DNA from 2 places in the Fictibacillus sp. Mic-4 genome. Region 2 is predicted to be linked to the other one. Evidence: riboswitches for the same ligand, from Rfam matches in the RefSeq annotation. Region 2 holds a riboswitch; the other holds the start of a gene.
The links. Region 2 has a riboswitch for S-adenosylmethionine ahead of WD019_RS15675 (ABC transporter ATP-binding protein). Riboswitches for the same ligand answer to the same signal wherever they lie in the genome.
Positions count from the first base shown of each region.

Region 1: another riboswitch for S-adenosylmethionine. It lies ahead of WD019_RS04325 (YezD family protein); the one in region 2 lies ahead of WD019_RS15675 (ABC transporter ATP-binding protein).

Region 1 covers NZ_JBBHZM010000003.1:113,404-117,621, reverse strand. Annotated here, with positions in the region: gene WD019_RS04335 (inorganic phosphate transporter) at 11-1,090, opposite strand; gene WD019_RS04330 (phosphoadenylyl-sulfate reductase) at 1,107-1,820, opposite strand; gene WD019_RS04325 (YezD family protein) at 1,989-2,135, opposite strand; SAM riboswitch class I at 2,270-2,376, opposite strand; gene pheT (phenylalanine--tRNA ligase subunit beta) at 2,482-4,218, opposite strand, start outside.
Region 2 covers NZ_JBBHZM010000026.1:29,263-33,480, reverse strand. Annotated here, with positions in the region: gene WD019_RS15685 (ABC transporter permease) at 1-549, opposite strand, end outside; gene WD019_RS15680 (aliphatic sulfonate ABC transporter substrate-binding protein) at 546-1,565, opposite strand; gene WD019_RS15675 (ABC transporter ATP-binding protein) at 1,583-2,350, opposite strand; SAM riboswitch class I at 2,460-2,564, opposite strand; gene WD019_RS15670 (GerAB/ArcD/ProY family transporter) at 2,828-3,934, opposite strand; gene WD019_RS15665 (AraC family transcriptional regulator) at 4,076-4,218, opposite strand, start outside.

The sequences.
Region 1 (4,218 bases), on a different contig from region 2:
GCAATACGAATCAAATGCCACCTCCTTCTTCATGAAATGTACGTTTTTCTTTTCGAATCGTTTTTAAAAGACTAATAGATCCGATTGTTGCCAAAAACACGCTGGCAATTACGATAAACGTGTAAAAATCACTATCCAGGAACACCTTTACCATCGCATATGAGATGACAAGTGAAAATACAGGTGACACGATCCAAACTTTCATCATTTGGTTAATAATGCTTTTTTGCCATAAGTAAAATCCGTTCTGCGCCGTTCCGAGACCGATGATCGCTGATGTCGTGACCTGTGTTAGCGGAACCGGTAAACCAAAAATAGAGGCGATAATGACCAATATCCCTCCCGTTCCGGAAATGGCGCATCCTTCTAAAAGGGAAAACCGAGTTATCCGTTTTCCATTCGTCTCAAGCACTTTGCCGCCAAAAAAAACCGCTCCTAAACTAACAAATAACCCGCCAACTAATGTTCCTGCGGATACGGACAACAATCCGGCACCAACTAGAGGGCCCACTGCATTAGCTACATTATTCATTCCAGCCGAAAATGCTTCAAGAAAGCCGGCACCAATAAGCAAAACAGCGAGCCAGCGTTTCGGTTGTTTTGCTTTCATCACCGGATACGTTTTCTCAATCTTGCTAATTAATTTTGATGCACCGAATGCGAGCAAAAAAGCGACAACGGGGATAAACAGCCAGAAAAACATAACCGTTACTAAATTGGTCAGGTATAAAGCTTTGTACGCAATTCCAACTCCCACTACAGATCCAACCGTAATTTCACTCGTTGATAATGGGATCCCAATCACATTGGCAAAAAACAGAGATACCGCCGCTGATGCAAGTATAATGACAACGATTTTGACCGTTAATAAAGATGATGGAACAATTCCCGATCCGATGGTTTTGACAACTTCTCCCCCGCCAATTGCCGCCCCAAGGAAAATGCCCCCTCCGCAAATCAAAAGGGCGATGGTTTTTCGCCGGACGGCACCCGCTCCATATGCGATCCCCATTGACGCAGCTGCCCCACTTGCCCCTATATTCATCGCAAAAAAGAAACCTACCGCAAAAGCTATATACGTTACGATCATCGTTTATCTCTCCTGTTTACGTCTGATGCAGCCCACATTCCGTCTTTTCTAGAGATGCCCATCTTCCGGCACGTAAATTTGTTGCATCATTCGTTGGGAGCGTGCATTTTTCACATCCGATGCTCGGATATCCTTGATCATGCAATGGATTGTATGGAAGATCATGTTTATAGATGTATCTCCACACATCTTTCCATGTCCAATGGATTAATGGACAAACTTTGATGGATTTAAACTTTTCGTCTTTATTAATAAATTCCGTTTTGCTTCTTGTCGGTGATTGGTCTCTGCGCAATCCGGTGATCCATGCTGTACTGCCCTCGAGCGCTTTTTGCAGCGGAATTACTTTTCGCAAATGGCAACATTGATTCGGATTGGTCTTCCAGAGCTCTTCCCCATACTGAAGCGCTTGCTCATCAAGTGTGATTTCTGGCTCTACAACAACAAAATTCAACTTTGGATATTTCTTTTTCACCTTATCAATCAACTCATACGTTTCTTTAAAATGGACATTCGTATCGAGAAAAACAACTTTTGCATCATCCTTCACTTTTGAAATTAAATCAATAAGAACCATCCCTTCGGCTCCGAGACTACACGCATAAACGATTGATTTCCCGTATTCGTCATACGCCCATTGAAGAACTTCGATCGCCCCTTTTGTATCATCTTCAAACGGAATTTTAAGTTGTTCTCCGCTCCAAGTATCATACGTTAATTGCTTTTTCACTGTGCTCTCTCCCCTTTGTTTTTTAAACAAAAAAGGCGATCTTAACCTAATAGGATCCGGTGGTCTTCCAAGCCTATATGCATCAAATTGTTTAGTTCCCACATTAGACTTTTCGCCTTTAAATCAATTAGGTTAAAACCGCCTCTAGTTTGTCTAGTCAGCGCAACATTATTTAATTCTTACTTTTTCACTTCGCTCCAATTGAATGACTTTGCCATCCTGAACGACAAGTGTAATGGAGCCAAATTTCATCGTCTCCAACATCTCTTTAATTCGCTCAAAAATGGTTTCTGTATGCTCTTGTTTGCTCCCCATGCCCATTCCTCCCAATCGATCTATTCGAATTGCTTTATTTAAACCGCAAAGAATAAGCTATTTCATCGAACCGAAAACTTCGTTAAAAAAAAGAAAAACCTCCCATTCCGGAAAGGCTAAGGCAAAATCTATTTCCCTTATCTTTCAAAATGGCAACCATTTTGCTGGAATTGGCACCTTACATAATCTGCAGGTTGCCGGGCATCATCGGGCCAGTTCCCTTTGCCGCTCTTGATAAGTTTGGTTTGTTGTTTAACATTTTAATTTGTTCAAAATAGAAAGTCAAGTATTTCTATCGGATTTATTTTTCAAAATAAAAAAGTGTGACTTTTCGTCACACTTTTCCTTATTTACGCAATGTAGCGCCGAAACGTTCTTCAAGGCTCTTCAATACGTTTTCATGTGCTTTTAGAACTTCTTCGTCCGTCAACGTCCGTTCAGGGTCGAAATATTTTAATGAAAACGCGAGCGATTTCTTTCCTTGTTCCATCCGCTCTCCCTGATATAGATCGAACAAATTCACTTCTTTTAAAAGATTTCCGCCGGCTTCCTGAATGACCGTATATAAGTCACCCGCCGGAAGGTCTTCATCAATCACTAAGGCAATATCGCGCGTTACCGAAGGATAGCGCGGCAATGTGGAATAAACAGTCGGTTCTACTTCGGCTTCTAACAGTTTTCCTAAATCGAGCTCGAACACATATGTTTCGTTAATGTCCCATTCCTTTTGTGTTGCCGGGTGAATTTGGCCCACTAATCCAATCTTAATGCTATCGAGTTTAATAATAGCTGTTCTTCCCGGGTGCATTCCGCTGACGTCCCCACTCTCGAAACTAATCCGGGTGCTAAGGCCAAGTTCGGCAAACAGTCCTTCGAGTATGCCTTTAGCAACAAAAAAGTCGACCTTTTTCTTTTCCCCCTGCCACGGGTGTTCGTTCCACATTCCCGATAAAGCACCGGCAAGATAAACTCTTTCCTCAGGCAAATTAACCAGCTCTTGCTCTTTATTCACAAAAACAGAGCCAATTTCATAAAAGCCGATGTCTTCAAGCGCCCGATTTTGATTGTATAAAATCACTTCAAGCAGCTGTGGAATGAGGGACAAACGCAATGTACTCCGATCTTCGCTCATCGGATGCGCAACCGAAATCGGATAAACATCTTCCTTCTTAAAAGAGAAACTTTTTGCTTTTTCCGGGGTTGTCAAAGAATACGTGACAGCCTGGTAAAGCCCCGCTCCTTCTAAATAACGACGAACCTTTCTTCGTTTCTCTTGAAATGGTGTCAATCCGCCCGGCCTTGCTTCACTTAACGGATAAGTGGCCGGAATACGATCGTAGCCATAGATTCGCCCGACTTCTTCCACAAGATCCGCATCAATCGTAATATCAGGTCGTCTGGTCGGGACCGTTACTGTGAACGTTTCACCACTCTGTTCGTATGGAAGCTTAAGGCGGCTTAACTTTTCACCGATTTCATCAAGGGAAATGTTCGTGCCAAGCAGTCCGTTGATCCTCGTTTGTGTTACGCTTACGTTGATTTCCTCAACGATGCGGCTTCCCGCTTCAACAATCCCGCTGACAACCTCTCCGCCGGCATAGGCCGCCATTAAAGATGCGGCCCGGCGAGCGGCATCATACACGCGGTTACGGTCAATTCCTTTTTCAAAACGGGTGCTGGACTCGCTACGAAGACCAAGGTCTTTTGAAGCGGCACGAACACGTTGGCTATTAAAATAGGCCGCTTCCAAAAGAATCGTCGTTGTATCTTGCTGAACTTCCGATGTTGCCCCTCCCATTACTCCGGCTACAGCGACGGGCTCTTTACCGTTTGTAATAACGAGATGATTTTCGTTTAATTGTCGTTTCACATCATCCAATGTAACAATCTCTTCATTTTGTTTAGCACGACGAACGACAATTTCCTTCGAACCAAGACGGTCATAATCAAAAGCATGAAGTGGCTGGCCGTACTCAAGCAAAACGTAATTGGTAATATCAACGACATTATTAATCGGCCTGATTCCTGCAGCCATTAAACGGTTTTGCATCCATAACGGGGATGGTTCGATATGGACGTTTTT
Region 2 (4,218 bases):
GCGCGCCACGTCAAAGAGCTTCGCATCGACCCCTCTTATTCCAAGAAAGGTGTTAATGTAAACCGGGAAAAATGCGCCCTTGGCGATCAACAATATTTTCGATACTTCCCCAAATCCGAACCAGAGAATAAACAAAGGCGCTACCGCTAAATGAGGGACGGTACGCAGCATTTGGAAAGAAGGGTCGACATAGTGTTCCGCCTTGTTTGAAAAACCGACCAACATCCCTAATACCAATCCTAAACCAGCCCCTATCACAAAGCCGGCAGCCGCACGCCAAACGCTTATTTTCAAATGGGAGGCAAGGTCTCCGGAAACAGCCAGATCCCTGAATGCTGCCAAAATATCGAGCGGTGTCGGCAAAACGGTTTTTGAAATCCACTCGTAAGACCCTGCCAATTGCCAAATGGAAAGGATGAAAATGGGAACGGCCAATCCCCTTATAAAAACCTTTGCCCGGTCCCTCACATTTACTTTAGGCAACCGTTTGACTAAAATGTTTTTTGAAAAAATGCCGGTTGTTCCAGCAGCTCCTCTTGGCTGGCTCAATTTTTATCTCCCCCTTCTTTTTTCACTTCTTTTAATGCCTTTTTAATATAAGAATTATCGACCACTTCGTTCGTATTAATTTTTTTCTTTATGGCATCAAGCGAATATTGAAAGTCAGCTGTTTTTTGCTGCGCCTTCACGATGCCATCACTGATAGGAATATTCAATGCCTTGTTGTTTTTGATGACCTGCTTGATGATCTTTTGATCTACTTTTTTCACTTTCGCATAGAGGGATACCGCTTCGCTCTGGTGTTTCTCCTCCCAAAGGCGGGCTTTCTCGTAAACTTTCAAGAACCGAATGACTTGTTCCGGATGCTGTTCAGCAAATTTCGTGCGAACAACGGTAAACCCGGGAGAGTACACGTTCAGCAATTGTCCATCAGTTAAAATCCGCGCGCCTTTTCCAATAGTTTCTAACGATATGAACGGTTCCCAAATCGACCATGCATCCACAGCCCCTGTTTCAAAAGCTGGCTGCGCCTCATCAGGCTGTAGCTGGATGATTTTTACATCATCCGGTTTGAGCCCGGCCTTACTAAGAGCGCGATAAAGCAAATTAAACCCGCTGCTTCCCTTTGCCACAGCGATCTTTCTTCCTTTTAAGTCCTTTAAATCTTTTATTCCACTCTCTTTCTGAACTAAAATGGCGTTTCCTTTCAGTCCGTTGCTTGTATTTGCGATTTCCTTAAACGGAATGCCAGCCGACTGCGCGGCAATGACAGGTGAATTCCCGACCTGGCCAAAGTCTAATCGGTCTGAAGCAATTGCCTCAAAATGGGGAGGCCCACTTTGAAATTCCGTCCATTTCACTTCAATACCTTCTTTTTTAAATTCCTTTTCAAACCAGCCTTTCTCTTTTGCAAGCAGCAACGGGCCAATGCTTTGCTGAATGCCGATATTGATTGTTTTTAAACCTTTTCCGTCCTGTTCCGCTCCTCCCGCTTTTAAATCGCAGCCCGCTAAAACTAACAAAAACCCTAGAACAGCCAGTATGTATATCTTTTTTCTTCCCATCTCTTCTTCCCCCTTTATTAAATCCCGGATCCATCAAGCAAATGCACTTCTTCTGTCTTCTCAAATTCTGCCAATACTTGTTGCCTGGCCGCTTGAAACGCTTCATTCGTACGATTGCGAGGATATGGCAGCTGAATTGGGATCAACTTGCCTACAGTGCCTGGCCTTGGGCTCATAATTGCGACGCGATTGGCAAGATAGACCGATTCATCAATGTCATGCGTCACTAAAATCATCGTCGTTTGCCTTTCTTTCCAAATATCCAGTAAAACGTCTTGAAGGTGTTTGCGCGTGAAAGCGTCCAGCGCCCCAAATGGTTCATCAAGAAGCAGAACTTCCGGATCCCGGAGAAGCGCTCTTGCTATCGCCACCCTCTGTGACATACCGCCTGACAGCTCACGTGGATAAGACTTTTCAAATCCACTCAAGCGAACGATTTCTATAAGTTCGTGGACTCGCCTTCGCACTTCGGAATTCCTGAGGGAAAGATTCGCTGCGATGTTTTCCTCCACCGTTAACCACGGAAATAAGCGATGCTCTTGAAAGACAAATCCTTGTTTGGTCCCTGGTCCCTTCACTTCTCTGTTGCCGATTTTGACAAATCCTTCATAGTCACTATCAATGCCTGCGACGATTTTCAATAATGTGCTTTTTCCGCAGCCGCTTGGACCAATAATAGTAACAAACTCCCCTTGATCAATCGTGACATCGACATGTTCAAGAACCTTTACTTCACGTTGGCCTTTCAAAAAAATCTTCTCTTTTACAGAAATAGAAACGGTCATTTTCTCTCCCCTCTCTTCTTTGGACTTTGAATGGAACTATTACTCACCTCCTTAAATAGCAAAAAGCCCCTTCGCTTGATAAAAAGGAAAGGGCTGTCGCAAAGTCTTCTCCTTATCTATCAAGCTCTCGCTTGCAGGAATTGGCACAGTTCTTCAAATGCAGTCTGTTGCCGAGAGTTCATTGGGCCAGTCCCTCCCTCTCTCTTGATAAGTTTCGGTTATTCTAAAAAAACAAAAAGCCCTTAATCTTAGTTGAGATTAAGAGCCTTCGGTTGATCCGATCAGCTATTGGAAAACCGGCAATGGATTTAAAATTTATTTTATAATAATTCATATAATACCGATGTGTCAACTATGTTTTTTGTTAAAAAAATCAATCTGCTTTTTTAATGGGTCATAAGCAGGATTGTTTAGAAACAATCATCTAGAACGTAGAATAAAAGACAACTGTTTTTTTTATCAAAGCAGTTGTCTTTTTTAAGAAGACCATTTATCTTGCTTTTTGAAAATTTTCCGAAGCCAATAAACGAATAACAACAAAAGCGGCAACAGCACACTGTATACCCCGTCTAAAAAAGGCCAATAGGCGCTGATGACATGAATGATATAGGCGATATGGGGCGATACCAGCAATGAAAATACGATAACGATTAGACCCAATGGGAGTGCAAAAGGAAGGTTTTTCTCGTTTTTTATCTCCATTATTTGGACTAGTCCAAGGTTCATGATGTAAAAATAGAATGCGACTTTGATATAAGTCGTCAGAAGCCACATGACGGCTAATATAATTTCGATTCGCTGAATGAAATTGCCAATATTTATTTTTTTACTAAGGGCATACCCTGGGTAAATACTATTTGCGACATCATAAGGTCCTAGAACAAGAATGGAAACAGTGATAAATAGAATTAAAACGATTCCACCTAACATCGCTCCTATGATAAATCTCTTTTTAATTTTTTCAGCCTGAATAATATTAGGAAAAATCATTAAAAACACAACATCTTCTATAAAAGGAAAAGCAGTCGTTGCAAATGATCCCCGCAGTATCGGTTTCATTCCCCCTTCAAAGATCGGCTGTAAGTTCTGCAACTCGATTTGTGGTGTAAGACATACAATTAAAACGAAAAAAAGGGTAAGAAAGATTGGGAAAAATAGTTCAGCAGAACGTGCAATAACTTCTAATCCCAGTATTGCTGCCATAACAACGATACCAATAAAAAGAAAACTGATCGCCATCATTGGCGTATTCGGCAGAATTTCGGTAGTGAAAAAATCATCTATTTCTCGTGTATGTGTAGAAATGGATACGAATAGATAACATAAAAATAAAAATCCTACCATTTTCCCCGGCCACTTGCCAAGTATTTTCTCCGAATATTGAATGAGCGTTAACTGAGGGTAAAGCTTACCCACGGTACATATTAAATAAATAACGACGAGTCCGATGATCAATCCTACGATGGCGGCAATCCAGGCGTCCTGTTTGGCCTCAAAGGCGGGAATAGCCGGCAACACTAAGAGCGAATCCCCAATTGTAACGAGAATCACAAGTATGGTAAACTGCCGGGCCCCTATTTTCATTTGATTGTTTCCTCCCCTCATTACCGGAATGAAATTAAACAACTGTTCTATTAGTAGTATTTCCAAATGCTTTATTTACAAAAAGAAAAACACGAATGAAGTCCGGCATTAAACCGCTTCATTCGTGTTTTTAATTACCCTTTATTTGACCGGGATCCAGATTTCCGAATAATAATTGGGGTCGTTAGGATTGCCGTCCGAATATACTTCTAATTCAGGAGTCCCCGCAGGCTTAAAGCCGCTTGATGGGAACCATTCTGAAAAAATTTGTTTCCACACTTTTT